2 regions of the Aeribacillus sp. FSL W8-0870 genome follow, and region 2 is predicted to be linked to the other one. Evidence: riboswitches for the same ligand, from Rfam matches in the RefSeq annotation. Region 2 holds a riboswitch; the other holds the start of a gene.
The links. Region 2 has a riboswitch for cobalamin ahead of NSU02_RS07030 (ABC transporter substrate-binding protein). Riboswitches for the same ligand answer to the same signal wherever they lie in the genome.
Positions count from the first base shown of each region.

Region 1 (8,015 bases), 1.7 Mb from region 2:
GGTGTCCAAAAGTTTGCGAGCATCCGTTTATATTTTGGATATGCCCACGGGTAGGCGACATCATCCCAATTGAGCACGTTGGAACATTTTCCGTTCACTATTGCTGTTGAACGGTTTGGTGCATCAGGATCCATAATAACTCGTTTTGTTAATGTTTGCTCCATATTACTTCCTCCTTAACTTGCACATGATTCACATTCATAAATGTCGCTTGATGTCGAACGGACATAATACGTTGTTTTTAATCCGGATTTCCAAGCTGTCAAATGAAGCTCCAGCAATTCTTTCGCTTTAATCGTGTTTAGGACGTAAAAGTTGAAGGAAATGGACTGGTCAATATGTTTCTGGCGCACTGCATTTTGTTTGATGCTCCATGTTTGGTCGATCAAATAAGCGGATTTATAATACCAAGTCGTTTTCGCATTTAAGTCGGGAACGGTAACTGGAATTTTGTAGTCTTTCTTTTCCTCTGAATAAACTTTTTGGAAAATTGGATCGATGCTTGCTGTGCTTCCGGCTATAATGGAGGTCGATGCGTTCGGTGCGACCGCCATTAAATAGCTGTTGCGAATCCCAAAAGTCTGCACTTTTTCCTTTAATTCCTGCCATTTTTTTGACGTATAACCGCGGATTTCAAAATATCGCCCTGTATCCCACTCCGAGCCTTTAAAGAGAGGGTATGCGCCTTTTTCTTTTGCGAGCTCCATACTCGACTGAATGGTTAAATACGCAATTTTTTCATATAGTTGGTCGACAAATTGGACTGCCTCGTCGCTTTCCCATGTAATTTCCTTTAGTGCAAATAAATGATGCATGCCAAACGTTCCAAGACCGATTGCACGGTATTTTTCATTTGTAAGCTTTGCCTGTAATACCGGAATGTTATTTAAATCGATAACGTTGTCCAGCATCCGCACTTGAATAGGGATTAAACGTTCCAGAACGTTGTCTGGAACAGCCCGTGCCAAGTTGATGGAAGAAAGGTTGCAGACGACGAAATCGCCGGGCTTTTTCACAATGACAATTTTTCCATCTTCAACATATTGTTCTTCAACAGTAGTAGCACTTTGATTTTGCGCAATCTCTGTGCATAAATTGCTGCAATAAATCATGCCGGCATGCTTGTTTGCGTTTTTTCGATTCACTTCATCCCGATAAAACATAAAAGGCGTTCCCGTTTCAAGCTGGCTGATCATAATCCGTTTCATTATTTCAATCGCAGGCACTTTTTCTTTAGATAAGGAAGGATGATTCACGCACTCAAAATATTTTTCCCGAAAGCTGCCGTTACCTTTTTCTTCATCATAATAATCTTCCAGACTGAATCCCATGACTTTGCGAACTTCGTGGGGATCGAACAAATACCAGTCCCCGCGCTTTTCAACTTGCTCCATAAATAGGTCAGGAATGCATACACCTGTAAATAAATCATGGGTGCGCAGCCGTTCGTCTCCGTTATTTAATTTTGCATCTAGGAAGGCGAAAATATCTTTATGCCAAACATCCAAATAAACGGCAATTGCTCCTTTTCTTTGGCCGAGCTGGTCGACGCTCACTGCCGTATTATTTAATTGCTTCATCCAAGGAATGACACCTGATGAAACTCCTTTGAACCCCCGGATATCGCTTCCGCGGCTTCTGATTTTCCCTAAATAAACTCCAATGCCTCCGCCGCTTTTAGAAACATTGGCAATATCAGTGTTCGAATCATAAATGCCTTGAAGGCTGTCGTCTACCGTATCAATAAAGCAGCTTGAAAGCTGACCGACTGATTTTCCTGCATTAGCCAATGTAGGTGTTGCAACCGTCATATATAAATGGCTCAATGCCCAATACGCTTCCTTTACAAGATGCAAACGTTTGGACGGATGCTCGTTGATCATTAACGTCATAGCGATGATCATAAAACGTTCCTGTGGAAGCTCAAATGTTCGTTTATGAAAATCTTTAGCTAAATACCGGTCGTAAAGGGTCCTTAATCCGATGTATGTAAACAGCTTGTCCTTCTCAGGATCAATGGCATTTCCCAGCTCCATAATTTCCTCTTTTGAATAATGCTCTAGCAAAAGAGGGCTGTAGATTCCAAGATCGGTTAATGTTTCGATTAACAAATAAAAATCGCCGTAGCCCGGTTGGTTGTAATTTCTGTTTTGGCTCGCTTCATAGTAAATTTTTTCAAGAAATACGTGTGCAGCTAAAAAAGTCCAATCCGGCTCACTTTCCGAAATGTTTGCTAAAGCTTCAATAATCAGCAGGTTTGTAAATTTTTCAAGATCATCAATCTGCTGGTATTGTAGGGTTGTCGACACTCTCTCGCTGTATTCATGAAAGGAAAGGGATGGAAACTTTTTTTCAAGCTGTCTTAGATAAAGCTCCCAATCGCTCCTGTTAAAATGATTTTGAAAAACCTCGTATAGATTTAATGCTTTCGTAATATTCATCAAACATCCTCCTTATCAAAATAAAAAACCGCTCAGGAAGCTGAGCGGATCAAACGATGATTAAAAGGGAGGCAGTTTACAAGGCGAAACTACTCCATTCAAACCATCGTTTCATCTTCCCAACCCCCGAAGAATTAGAAACGTTCGGACAAAGGCAGGTCTCCTGACTCGTGCTTCATCCTACTTTGAATCCTTCCCATACGAAACGTACAGTGGATTATTCATTTCGTAGCACTCACAGTTGCGGGGACAGTTCCGGATTCTCACCGGATTCCCTTTTAAGCTGAAAACAGCACCTTTGTCGTTAGGTTTTCAATATATAGTATTTAATTGTTTTTGATTACACAATATATAGATTTTTGATGTTATATATTCATCATAATCGTACTTGGCGAAAATTGCAATAAAAAAGTGAGGCTGATTGAAATTTTGCAACCTCACGAAACAATTAATGAAACTGAATATCAATTTTCTTTTTGTTGTTTTCGGTTTGTTTTGGAATACGGATTTCCAAAACGCCATTTTTATATGTCGCGCTCACTTCTTCTTCTTTTACATTTGCCGGCAATGCAACAGCGCGGTGAAACCGCCCTACAAACCGTTCGCGTCTATGCATTTCTTCTTCCTTTACTTCTTTGCTTCTTTGAATTGTGCCGCTGATCGTAAGAACGTTGCGATCAAGATGAATGTCAACGTCTTCCTTTTTTTCAAGGCCGGGCAAATCACACGTAACAATTACTTCATTAGCAGTTTCATGAATATCAAGCCGGGGGGTATTCATAGTCTCAAAGTTTTCAAAAAAATGCGGGAAGCTTTCAGAAAAAACGCGATTCATGTTTCGTCTAAATTGGTTGATCTCAGAAAAAGGATCGTAAGGAATGAGAGCCATATGATTGTTCCTCCTTTGATTTTTTTACAGAAAATATTATTTGTGTTGAGAAGAGAAATATACATAAAGCAGAGTTTAAATTACTGTAGTTGAGCAATTTTCATTACAATAATTACCATGTAAAAAGAGACAAACGGAGTACCCCTTATGCCACATGAAGCTGTTTTTTAACGACATCAATGGGAATATCTTGTTTCGCTGCATCGTAAATAAACTCCACGAGGCTATGTCCTTTCTTCTTTCGAAGGAAGTCAAGCCCGGTAGAGAAATCGCTGTTGGATTCGACCATACTGTACACATAAGCGAGTTGCACCAAGATCCAATACCGTTTCACCGCCCGACGTTGACGAACGCGGTACCCATCGAGCTTCAGCTGGTCTTTCGCTTGTCGAAAAAAGCATTCGATCGACCAACGCTGGGCATAGTAGCGCAAGATCTCTTCATCGCTTAGCTCCCGGTCGGTGCTCAAGACGCAGTGAAGATGTTCAGGTGTCATCGGCTGATCGGCTTTCCAAGCCAACAACACAACGGCATCATCGAGACCTTTCAGCGCTCCCTCGTAGCGATACACGCGATAACGCTCTTCTCCCACCGTGACGAGATGGGTGTCGTTCGGTTCGATATAGCGGGCAAACTGTTTGGCTTGGATGGCGATGCCTTTTGGATAAAGAACCCGATTCGTCTTGAGCATCGCAATGACGTGGAATCCTTTTTTCAGGCAGGCTTCCACGAGTGTTTTCGATGGGTACCAAGAATCCATCAGCACATAAACAGAACCGTGCACATCCAAAGAAGAAAGCATCTCGATGGCCCATTGACCCTTGCTTTTCCCATCCGCCTTGTCGTAGAGGCGAAACGCAAAGGGAAAGGCTTGCGTCATCGTATGAACCATGAGCCAGACGAGAGAGTGTCCCCAAATCGACTTTTTGTCCGCGTGAGAATAATGCCAATTACACCCTTCAATAGCGTGTTTCGCCTGTGACGAAGGCTTCGTTTTTCGGCAGATCGTATCATCGATCGAAACAAAAATGGGGTGATTCTTTCGCTTGGCCGTTCGTTCCACATGACGAAGCATCCACTGCTGGAGTTTGCGAAGCAAGATTTCTTCATCCCAAGGGCTTTTCGTGAAAAAATGGCTCAGTGTCGTTCGATGGTTGGGATGAAAGCTCTCATGATGCAGATCGGTCAAGGTTCCCACAAATCCTTTCGTTGTCAGCGCATCGATAATATGAACGAGATGCTTCATGACCGGCTTAGAGAAATAAAGGGCCAGCCCCAACATTGCGAAAAACTTGTCGATTCCTTGGTGATGTGGTAGTCTATTCATGAGACATGAACCTCCTTGAGAATGGTTTGGTGACACATCTATTCTAATCAAGGAATCGGGTTCATGTCTCCTTTTTTGTTCGGATGTAAATTTATGTTAGTGAATTTGCTCATCTACAGTAAATTACTGTTTTTAATCATAAAAATATAAATAAGTCCGCTGCGTCCAAATCGTTTCGTGTTTGTTGCTTTTAAAAGCACAACCTAGCAAAACTTGGTGAACGAATGGATAGCATATTGTTGTTATTAAACAAGAGTTTACATACGAAGAAAATTAAGTAAGCTGCTTAATTGCAGCCATGCTGGGAATTAACAGATCAAGCTGGATAAATTCACAATGATTGGAAACCGCTGTGGACAACTTTATAAATTTAAAAATTATTCATTCGTTGCACATTCTGAAACAACGATGTTGTGAAGCCAATCTGCAGGCAATAATATAAAAAACAATAATAAAAAAATTTGGAATATTAAAAAATATAAAGAAGGGAGTGAAAAGCTTTTTAACCTTGCAATTCAAAAAATGAAAGCGTTTAACTAATGCTTTTAGGGGGGTATAAAATGGTGGGAAAAGGTAAATTTTGGAGTGTTCTTTTTATTACTATAATGTTGATTTTATCAGGTTGTTCAGGATCGGCTGTAAGCAATAGCAAGTCTAATTCCAGCGGTGAAAAAGATACAATCAAAATTGGCGTCATCCTTTCTTCAACTGGAACATTCGCTCCGCTTGCGGAAAGCATTAAAAACGGATTTAACCTTTATCTTGAAGAAAATGATAACAAGTTGGGCGGAAAAAAGGTGGAAATAAAATTTGAAGATGATGAAGCAAACCCGCAAGTTGCTTTAAGGAAATATCGCCAATTAGTCAAGAATGAAAAAGTAGATATACTTGTTGGACCAATTTCTTCAGCAGTCGCTTACGCATTGAGAGACGAGGTGGAGAAAGACAAAATTATATTAATTGATGCCAATGCTGCCGGAAACGATCTTTCCTGGAGCAAAAAAAGCGATTACATTTACCGCCTGTCATTTTCCAACTGGCAAAATGGCAGCAGTGCTGGAGAATATTTAGCAAAAAATGTTGGAAAAACAGCGGTAGCGATTGCACCCGACTACCCTGCAGGAAAGGAAGTTGTTTCCGCTTTTAAAGAAGCTTTTGAAGCTGCTGGCGGTAAGGTAGTAAAAGAAATATACCCTAAATTAGGAACGAATGATTTCGCAACGTATCTTACTGATGTAGCCCAAGTAAAGCCTGAACTAGTTTTTACATTCATGGCAGGCAGCGATGGAATTCGGTTTGTTCAGCAATACAATGATTTTGGCTTAAAGGGAAAAATTCCGCTGTCAGGTCCAATGGAATTTGGCGATCAACTGATCCTCGAACCTACTGGTGAAGCAGCAGAAGGAATCATTTCTGGCATCCTGTACTCGCCTTGGCTAGAAAATGAAGAAAACAAAAAGTTTGTAGAGGCATATCAGGAAAAATACGGAAAGCTGCCAAACACTTTTTCAGTGGGAGGCTATGACTCCGCAAAAGTCATAGATATAGCGATTAAAGAAGCAGGAAGCACAAATGCAGAGGATTTAATAAAAGTCCTTAAAGGGATTTCCTTTGACAGCCCACGCGGACCAATTACGATTGATCCAAAAACGAACAACCCAATACAGAATTTCTACATCGCAAAGAACACAAAAAAGGATAATCAAATTGTCCCTGAAGTACTGGAGACAGCCGAAAAAGTAACGATGCCTGAAAAAGCTCCTGCAAATTAGTCCATGTAACAGGATTGGGATCTGGGGCAAAGTTCTCCAGTCCCAATTTGTCGTTTCATAAATTGAGAAAGTGGGGGATCGTTTTGTCATTGTCTATATTTTCTGTACAGCTATTAACGGGATTAGCGTATGGGATGCTGTATTTTATGATAGCAGCAGGGTTGACGATTATTTTAGGAGTTATGAATATTGTTAACTTGGCGCACGGTACATTATTTTTACTTGGATCCTATATGGCCTTTACCTTTATGAATCAACAATTCAGTTTTTGGATTGCTTTATTGCTATCAGTTGCTGTTACGGCTGTGATCGGGATTATTATTGAAAAATTATTTATTCGGCAAATTTATGGGAAAGAGCTTGAGCAGGTGCTGCTCACATTTGGTTTAGCCTTCGTTATTGCGGATACCGCAAAGTGGATTTGGGGTACAGAGCCTCAAACGATGGCTGTCCCTGCTTTGCTCGATTCGTCGATCTCCATTGGACCGATGGTTTTCCCTTTTTATCGGTTGTTTGTTGTTTTAATTGGCTGTCTGCTAGCGCTGCTTCTTTGGTATTTTGAGAGCAAAACTAGAATCGGTGCGATTATTCGTGCAGGTGTGGATGACAGGGCAATGGTTTCAGCTCTTGGAATAAATGTTGGGGTCGTATTTACTGGAGTTTTTGCTTTCGGTGCAGGATTAGCTGCGTTGAGCGGAGTATTAGGAGGACCGTTAATCGGGATGTATACAGGTATGGAATCAGACATTCTCGTTACATCATTAATTGTTGTAGTGATCGGCGGCTTAGGTTCGTGGAAAGGCTCTTTCATTGGTGCAATTCTCATCGGATTGATTGAGACCTTCGGCAAGATTTGGTTTCCTTCATTATCAATGCTAATCGTATTTCTTCTCATGGTTGTAGTATTAATTATCCGTCCTCAAGGGCTATTTGGAAGGGAGGTGGCATAGTTGAAAAAGAATATTCTAATTTTCATTGTATTTCTGCTTATTGCTTTCGTTCTGCCCTTCGTTTTAAGTGTGTATGGGATCGATCTTGTTTCCGAAATCTTCATTATGGCTATTTTTGCCATGAGTCTTGGTTTAATAATGGGGTATGCAGGAATGGTTTCACTAGGTCATGCAGGATTTTTCGGAATTGGAGCCTATACCGTGGCACTTCTCGGACCGCATATTCCAAATTCCTACTTGTTACTATTTTTTTCTATCTGCATATCTGGTCTTCTTGCATTAGTTACTGGCGCGATATTTATACGCACTTCGAAATTTTACTTTTTAATGATTACTCTTGCTTTCGGACAATTGCTGTTTGCTCTGGCTTGGCAATTAAAGCAATGGACTGGCGGAGCAGACGGCATGAAAGTTTCCGCTCCTTTGAATCTCGGTTTTGGCGAAATTGTCAGTCCTATAGGGATTTATTCCGTAATGGCAGCAGCTTTTATTATTGTTTATTTACTGCTTAGATTTTTTGTTGAATCTCCAGTCGGTAAAGTTGTCAAAGGAATAATGGAAAACGAAGCACGAATGAGTGCATTGGGGTACGATGTACGCATTTATAAGCTTTTAACATATACATTTTCCGGAGCC
Region 1 is NZ_CP150165.1:3,181,701-3,189,715, reverse strand. Features, by position in the region: gene NSU02_RS15465 (ribonucleotide-diphosphate reductase subunit beta) at 1-164, opposite strand, end outside; gene NSU02_RS15460 (ribonucleoside-diphosphate reductase subunit alpha) at 177-2,441, opposite strand; cobalamin riboswitch at 2,577-2,756, opposite strand; gene NSU02_RS15455 (Hsp20/alpha crystallin family protein) at 2,890-3,330, opposite strand; gene NSU02_RS15450 (IS701 family transposase) at 3,476-4,657, opposite strand; gene NSU02_RS15445 (ABC transporter substrate-binding protein) at 5,218-6,429, shown strand; gene NSU02_RS15440 (branched-chain amino acid ABC transporter permease) at 6,519-7,379, shown strand; gene NSU02_RS15435 (branched-chain amino acid ABC transporter permease) at 7,380-8,015, shown strand, end outside.
Region 1: linked by a shared signal. The riboswitch ahead of NSU02_RS15460 (ribonucleoside-diphosphate reductase subunit alpha) and the one ahead of NSU02_RS07030 (ABC transporter substrate-binding protein) in region 2 are both predicted to bind cobalamin.

Region 2 (8,015 bases):
TAGGAAAGACAAACGTTGACGGAAATTTGGGCTGCGGGTACAGCTGCAGGTGTCAGCGTACATACGATCATCACTGCCGGCGACGGCGCCAAAGTTGCGATCAATGTTATTAGTGAGCTGAACGGCGAGCGTTACGTCGACCATGATGTTTTGAAAAAATGAATAAAAAGGAATGAGGACAAGGCATCAAGCGACTATGTCCTTTTTTATTTCATTGCAAAAGCGAACTTACCTACCAAAGCGATTCTTCTTTCTCAACAAAAGAACAAACAAATGGATACAACAGCCAACCAGCGAAGAAAGCAGCAAAAATAAGGAAATTGTGTACTGAAAAGGGAGCCCGAATGCTTGCAGCAAAAGCGGAGGCGGCACAATTGCCAAATTGATGAAACCTGTTTTTTGCCTCGATTTTCTTGAAAAATAGAGCTTTCTGCTGCATGATGGACAGAAGACGGATTGTCGAAAAGATAATAAAGCTTTATGGATCTTGCCAAATGGAATCGTTTTCCGGCAAAAACAACATGTAGTGATCGGTAATCACATTTTTGCCAAATAAAAGAAAGCCGCCGCAAATGGCGGCTTTTGTCATTCCAAATCACTAAATGAAAGTTACGGATGAGTGAAATTGCATAGCAATTGGAGGACTTGAGGCGTTTACAAATGTTTGCATTTTCTTTTTCTGAGGCACCTTTTGGTATGGAGCAGATCACCTTGCTTGTCCATCGACAAAATAAATCGAATTTTGGCTTACAATGACATGATAATCATGAATTCATTAAACAGCCAACAAAACATGCAAAAACGATTGTCTTTGCGGTTCGAAATATTGCCATGGACATTTCACAACCAACAAGTATCAAATCACTTTCCAAAGGAAAATATATAACTGGGAGGTGACATGCGATGGCACAAGACGTTTTATGTGAAGTAAACAACTGCAAATATTGGGCGGATGGAAATAGATGTTCAGCTGATTCCATTTATGTTGTCAGCCATTCGGGGAAAACCGCCAAAGATCAAAAGGAAACGGATTGCAAAACATTTGAACCGGAAACTGTCTAAATAATGGAGAGGGCCGAATTCCATTTCGGCTCTCTTTTATTATTGATAATGATTTTCAATTTTATTCACGTTTATTGGAAAATAGATTAAAAAAATGATCATACATGTTTGTTTAATTCCGCAATCATGGAGGAAAGCTGTTGAACAGCGAATTGAAGGTTGGAACGGTAAATCGATAAAATCATTTCTCCGTAACGATCTCCAGGAACCGCCCACTTTCCATTTAATTCTTTCCAAGTGGTAGCTGATCCGCGCTTCACATAATGAAATCTTGGATCTACAAGCGGCTCATCACCTGGAAGAGGCTTTGTTGTCGCATAAGCAAACAAGTGCTGCAAATGAGCGAGAACTCCTTCTCTTGGTGTGGAGAAGCTTGCTCCTCGGACATTCGGGCCTGTCGCTCCAATTCCGGCAAAATTGTTTTGGCTGCGGTCGACAACCCCGGTGAAGCGAAAATAGTTCGTCTCATGAATGGCTTGTGCGTAAGCGATATCACCGCGTATTCCGTATAGTTTGCTTAATTGGATATATAAATCGCCCAGTTGAGGTGCATCTGGATTCGTATTTTTTACGAACTGATCCAACAATGTTCCTGATAAAAGCGGTTCTCCTAAAATAGAAATGTCTTCTGTAGCGGATGCTTGCGGCTCTGATGTAGACAGCAAGCTGGCTAGTTGATTTTGCCTTGGCGGATTTGCTCGCTGCTCTTCGGGAGTTAAAATAAAAGCATCTTTATAGCCCAGCTGCACAAGTTTTGCCAGTTGCTCCTTCGCATTTTCCAAATGTTGAAAAGCCCCTGCTTGAACACGGTAAAAACTTGTGCCGTTAACATTAGCAGGTGAAATAAAACTGTCCACGTTTTTTCCCTTCAGTTCCTTTACGCGTTGTTCTGCATTTTTACGCTCTTTGAAGGAACCGGCAATCACTTTGTAAAGCGTGTTGTTTGAAGCAGGAGCCGACGGTTTTGTCGACGGCTTTTTTGTTGTGCTTGTCTTTCTCTTTAAATTAAGGGCTTTTCCTATCCCTTCCGCCACACTGGCGGCAAAATCACTTATAAAAGCAGAAGAGGTTAACAATTTGATATCGTTAGGATTATCGATAAATAATGTTTCCAATAGAACCGCGGGCATTTTCGTTTCTCTCAACACAAAAAAATTGGCGCTTTTTTTTCCGCGGTCTTGTACGTTATATTTTGGCCCGATTACGCTCATAATATGATTATGAATGATGGAACGGTATTGAATCGTTTTATTGGATGCACCGCGGTTGTAAATATAGCTTTCAAATCCTGTTCCGCCCCCTGAATTGACATGGATGGAGCAGAAAAAATCGACATTTAGTCTGTTTGCCAAACTCGTTCTTTCTTCTAAACTGACAGTGCGATCGTTCGTTCGTGTCATCACGACATCTACTTGAAAGTTTTCTAGCAAATGGTCTCTGGCTATTAAGGCAATAGTCAGCGTAAAGTCTTCTTCTTCATAGCTTCTAAATGTTGCACCAGGATCACTTCCACCGTGGCCTGGGTCTAAAAGAACGACTGTCACTTATGGATCCTCCTTCGTTCCTAAAATCAATTACCCATCCATTAAAATTTTATTCATTTTTACGGTAATCGGTTCAAATCAACACGGTTGAATTGAAAACCTTATAAAAAGTCCAATATAAAACTTGACATAGCATTTTCACATTTTTTCTACCAGAACGGATTTGAATGATGTATAATTACATTCGTCGACAATTTCATTCAAAAGCAAACAGGTGCGGACACTTTTGTCCGCTTAAAAGGGAAGTTTGGTGAAAATCCAACGCGGTCCCGCCACTGTGAATGGGAGCAACCTGAAAATGCCACTGTGTCTACGGGAAGGTTCAGGGAGCGATGACCATGAGCCAGGAGACCTGCCTGTTTGAGCACACCTAAAACCCTACGCGGATAGGGAGGTGTTTGAAAACAATACATATGTACGTTTTCAGACATCTTCTTATCGAATTCAAGAAGATGTTTTTTATTGGAGGAGGAAAATGATGAAAAAATTATCTGCACTATTTTTAGCCTTATTACTTCTATTTGGAATTGCGGCTGGATGCGGCCAACAAAATACATCAGAGCCGTCTGAAAACAAAAGCAATCAAAAGACGGAAGAGACGGCTTCACAATTTCCGGTGAAGGTCAAGGACGGTTTAGGAAATGAGGTGACGGTAAGCGAAAAACCGGAGCGGATTGTTTCGCTAATTCCAAGCAATACTGAAATTGCCTATGCTTTAGGGTTGGGTGAACAAATTGTCGGTGTAAGTGATAATGACAACTATCCGGAAGATGTTCAAAACAAAGAAAAGGTTGGCGGGATGGAATTTAATGTTGAAAAAATTATTTCTTTAAAACCGGATCTTGTTTTAGCGCATGCTTCCAGCGCCCATAACTCGCAGGAAGGGCTGAAGCAGCTGAAAGATGCGGGAATAAATGTTTTTGTAGTCGAAGATGCCCAATCATTTGATAAAGTGTATGACTCCATCCAAACAATCGGCAAAATTACAGGGACAAGTGACAAAGCCGAAGATATTGTGGCTGAGATGAAAACGAAACTGGCGGATATTCAAGAAAAAGGAAAAACGATTCCGGATGATCAAAAAGTGTCTGTTTTTGTCGAAGTGAATCCCGCACCACAAATCTATACGACGGGAAAAGGAACGTTTATGGATGAAATGCTAACGATCATTGGAGCAAAAAATGCAGCGGGCGATCAAGAAGGCTGGCCGCAAATGACGGAAGAAGCCGTTGTAAAACTGAACCCAGACGTCATTGTGACGACATACGGCTATTACGTCGATAAAGCTGTTGACCAGGTGTTGGCACGCAAAGGATGGGAAAATGTATCAGCGGTGAAAAATAAACGGGTTTACGATGTGCATTCCGACTTGGTGAGCCGCCCAGGCCCAAGATTGGTTGAAGGAGTAGAAGAACTTGCGAAAGCAATTTATCCGGATGTCTACAAAAAATAAACATGTGGTCGCCTATACGGCGACCGCTTGTTTTCTTATTTTTTCCGTCTTTTTAGGAATTTCTATCGGAACGTTTCACATCACGTTTAAGGATATTTTCCAAATAATTTTCAATCAACTGTTCTATACCGGTTTGGCGCCGGACATTGATGAAAGCATGAAAAGCATTGTGCTTGATATTCGACTTCCTCGTGTCGTTTTAGCCGGACTTGTCGGAGCCTCGCTTGCAATGGCGGGGGCTTGTTATCAAGGGCTTTTGCAAAACCCTTTGGCAGATCCTTATACGCTCGGTGTTTCATCAGGTTCTTCTTTAGGTGCTGTACTTGTTCTTTTTTTCGGCATTCAAATTCCTTTTTTCGGCTCATTCACTTTGCCGGTTGTCAGCATTTTTACGGGTTTTTTAACGATTTTGGCTGTGATTTTGTTCGCCAATTTCATTGAAAAAACGATGAGGATTGAAACGATTGTGCTGACCGGAATTATTTTAAGTTCCTTTTTAAGTGCTTTCATTTCATTAATGATTGCCCTGACAGGCGAAGAATTGCGACAAATTGTCAACTGGTTGTTAGGAAGCGTTGCGATGCGCGGCTGGGGATACGTATTGATGCTTTTGCCGTTTTTTTTAATCGGGTCCATTTTGATTTTTGTAAACGGAACAGAATTAAACGCTCTGTCCTTTGGCGAAGAAAAGGCGAAGCAGCTTGGGGTCCATGTAAAAAGGAGAAAGCTGTTTATTTTAGCATCATCCTCTTGTTTAGCCGGTGCGGCCGTTGCCATCAGCGGAACGATTGGGTTTGTCGGTCTTGTCATCCCGCATGTAAACAGGCTGCTTTGGGGAAGTGATTATCGCCATCTTCTCCCTCTGTCCGCCATTTTTGGCGCCGCTTTTTTAATTTTGGCGGATCTCGTTTCAAGAACGATCGTGTCGCCGACAGAACTTCCGATCGGTGTGATCACGGCTTTAATCGGCGCTCCCAGCTTTGCCTTTATTTTAATGAAACAAAGAATGGAAAGAAGAGGGTAACATGCTGCAAGTCAAGAACATTTCGGGAGGCTATCAAGAGCGAAAGATTATCGAAAACCTTTCCTTCTCAGTAAAAAAAGGGGAAATATTTGGCATTTTGGGGCCAAACGGGAGTGGAAAGACGACACTATTAAAAATGATCAGCGGGATTCTTCCGGTTAAAAGCGGCACGATCGAGCTTGCCGGCAAACCTCTTTCTGCTTATTCTCCGAAAAAATTGGCGCAAAACATCGCTTCATTGCCGCAAATCCCAACGCAAATGTTTGATTATACCGTTTGGGAGACAGTGGCGCTCGGCCGTTATCCTTTTCAAACGGGTTTCTTCAAGCGGTTGACGGGAGAAGATGAACAAATCATCCAAAAGACCATGGAGCAGACGAATATTTCCCACTTAAAAAATAAAGCGATCAATGAATTAAGCGGCGGGGAAAAACAGAGGGTTTTTTTAGCGCAGGCTCTTGCACAAAACCCCGTTTTGCTTTTATTAGATGAACCCACGAACCATCTTGATATTTCCCATCAAAAAATCATGCTTGATCAGTTGAAAAATTGGACACAATCAAATGGATTAACGGTTGTCTCAATTTTTCATGATTTGAATTTAGCAAGCCTTTATTGTGACAAACTGCTGTTATTAAAAGATGGAAAAGCGGTTGCCGTTGATAATTCATCTGTCGTGATGAACGAAAAAACGATTGAACAGGTGTATGGTGTTTCGATTGTCAAACAATCACATCCGGAGCTTGCCCGCCCGCAAATGCTGCTTTTACCCGAACAGAAACAGGAAGAAACATATAAAGTGACAAAAAGGGACATTGTTCAGACGAAGGAACTCATCTATTTAAAAGCGGCATCGCCGCTCAAAACCCTTTCATCTGCCATTATTGGCGGAGGATTTGGCTGGCACAGCACTTTTGTCAACCGTCATGTCGATAAAAGCTACAATTGTCAAGACAGCCGTTCGGAAATGGCCGATTTTCTGCTGAAAAACGGGTTTGATCAACATGCAACAGTCGCCATGATGACCGCGGCTTGTTTGGAAGATGGGGTAGTCAGCGAGCTTGAAGCAGAAGGAGTCTCCGTTGTCATTGTTGTGACAGCAGGACTTTCCAATGCAGTGGATGCAGCAAATAGTATAAAACGGAATGGCATAGCTTCAGGGACGATCAATACATGGATTTTGATAAACGGACGGTTATCTGATCAAGCATTTATTGAAAGTGTGATGACGGCAACGGAAGCCAAAACGAAGGCTCTGGCTGATGAAAAAGTGTTGGATCCTGTCTCCAATACGATTGCAACAGGCACTTCCACAGACAGCATATTGGTGGCGGCCACGCAAAAGGGCATTTTTCATCAGCACGCTGGCACGATCACAACACTTGGAAGATTGATCGGCAGGGGGGTATATGAGAGTACAATTCAAGCGATTCAGCTAAATAAAAAAAGAAGGGGAAGGACATGACAGAACATGTAATTGCGATCATGCTGGCGTTTGTGATCGATCAAGTCATCGGGGATCCGAAAAATGCCCCCCATCCCGTCCGCTTGTTTGGCTGGTCTATTGCGTTTTGCGAAAAGCGCCTCAACAAAGGGCGCTTTAAGAAAGAAAAAGGTATGGCGATGATCATGCTGGTCGGTTTATTTTTTATGCTGGCCGCTTTTTCAATTGTGTCATTTTTCTCTAGGCTTCACCCAGCAGCGGGCATTTTTGCGGAAGCGGTGATCATTTCTTTTATGATAGCGGAAAAAAGTTTGCGGGAAGCAGCTTTGGCAGTTTATGAACCACTTTGCCAAAAAAATCTCGTTTCGGCAAGAGAAAAGCTGTCATGGATTGTCGGCCGCGATACAGCAGATTTGCCAGAATCGGAAATCGTTCGGGGAACGGTGGAAACGGTAGCGGAAAATACGAGCGATGGCATTACCGCTCCGCTTTTTTGGGCGCTGTTCGGCGGAGCTCCTTTTGCGGTTTTGTACAGGGTCGTCAATACTGCGGATTCGATGGTAGGCTATCAAAACGAGAAGTTCGCTGAATTCGGGTTTGCTTCCGCCAAGCTGGACGATTTGTTGAATTACCTTCCGAGCCGTCTGACAGCTTTCATCATGGTACTTGTCAATCATCCGGCAAAAGGGATTCAAAAGCGGGAATGCTTTTCCATTCTGAAAAGGGATGCGCGCAAACACCCCAGCCCCAACAGCGGATTTCTTGAAAGCGCCATGGCTGCTTTGCTGGGTGTATCATTAGGGGGAATCAACCGTTATCAAGGGAAAATTTCTAATCGCCCTAAATTGGGAGACGGGGTTTATTCGCTAGAAGCAAAACATATTCCGGAGGCCATTGATATTATGAAGAAAACAGACAGGTTTTTCTTGCTATTTTTCATGATCGGAGGTGTATGCTTCGATGCTGCCATCACATGGAGCCAATCCATCTTATCTTTATAAATCATTGAACATCCGGATGCCGGAAAACATCATCGATTTCAGCGTCAACATCAATCCTTTCGGCCCGCCTGAATGCATCCGCAAAAATTGGCATCGCTTTTTTTCATTTGTTTCCGATTATCCAGACCCTGATATAAGGGAATTGCGAGCGGTAATTGCCGGAAAGGAAAATGTTTCGCCTGAAAATATATTAATTGGAAACGGTGCCGCAGAACTTATTTTTATCATTGCAGCCGCCTTGCTGCAAAATGAAGACGTATTGATCGTGGAACCGGCATTTTCAGAATACCGAAAAGCATGCGAACCGTTCTCAAAGAGGATTTCATCCTATGTTTTAAAAGAGGAAGACAATTGGGAGTTGAACGTTGAGGAGCTAAAAACGGCTCTTTCCGGGAAAAAAGCGGTTTTCCTCTGCCACCCCAACAATCCGACAGGCAAAGTATTTAACCGGGAAGCATTATTGGAAATCATTCGTGATGCCAAAAAG
Region 2 is NZ_CP150165.1:1,455,361-1,463,375, forward strand. Features, by position in the region: partial or broken gene NSU02_RS07015 (FAD-dependent oxidoreductase) at 1-162, shown strand, start outside; gene NSU02_RS07020 (DUF1540 domain-containing protein) at 904-1,062, shown strand; gene NSU02_RS07025 (N-acetylmuramoyl-L-alanine amidase) at 1,161-2,606, opposite strand; cobalamin riboswitch at 2,802-2,981, shown strand; gene NSU02_RS07030 (ABC transporter substrate-binding protein) at 3,085-4,059, shown strand; gene NSU02_RS07035 (iron ABC transporter permease) at 4,022-5,083, shown strand; gene NSU02_RS07040 (adenosylcobinamide amidohydrolase) at 5,085-6,548, shown strand; gene cbiB (adenosylcobinamide-phosphate synthase CbiB) at 6,545-7,528, shown strand; gene cobD (threonine-phosphate decarboxylase CobD) at 7,488-8,015, shown strand, end outside.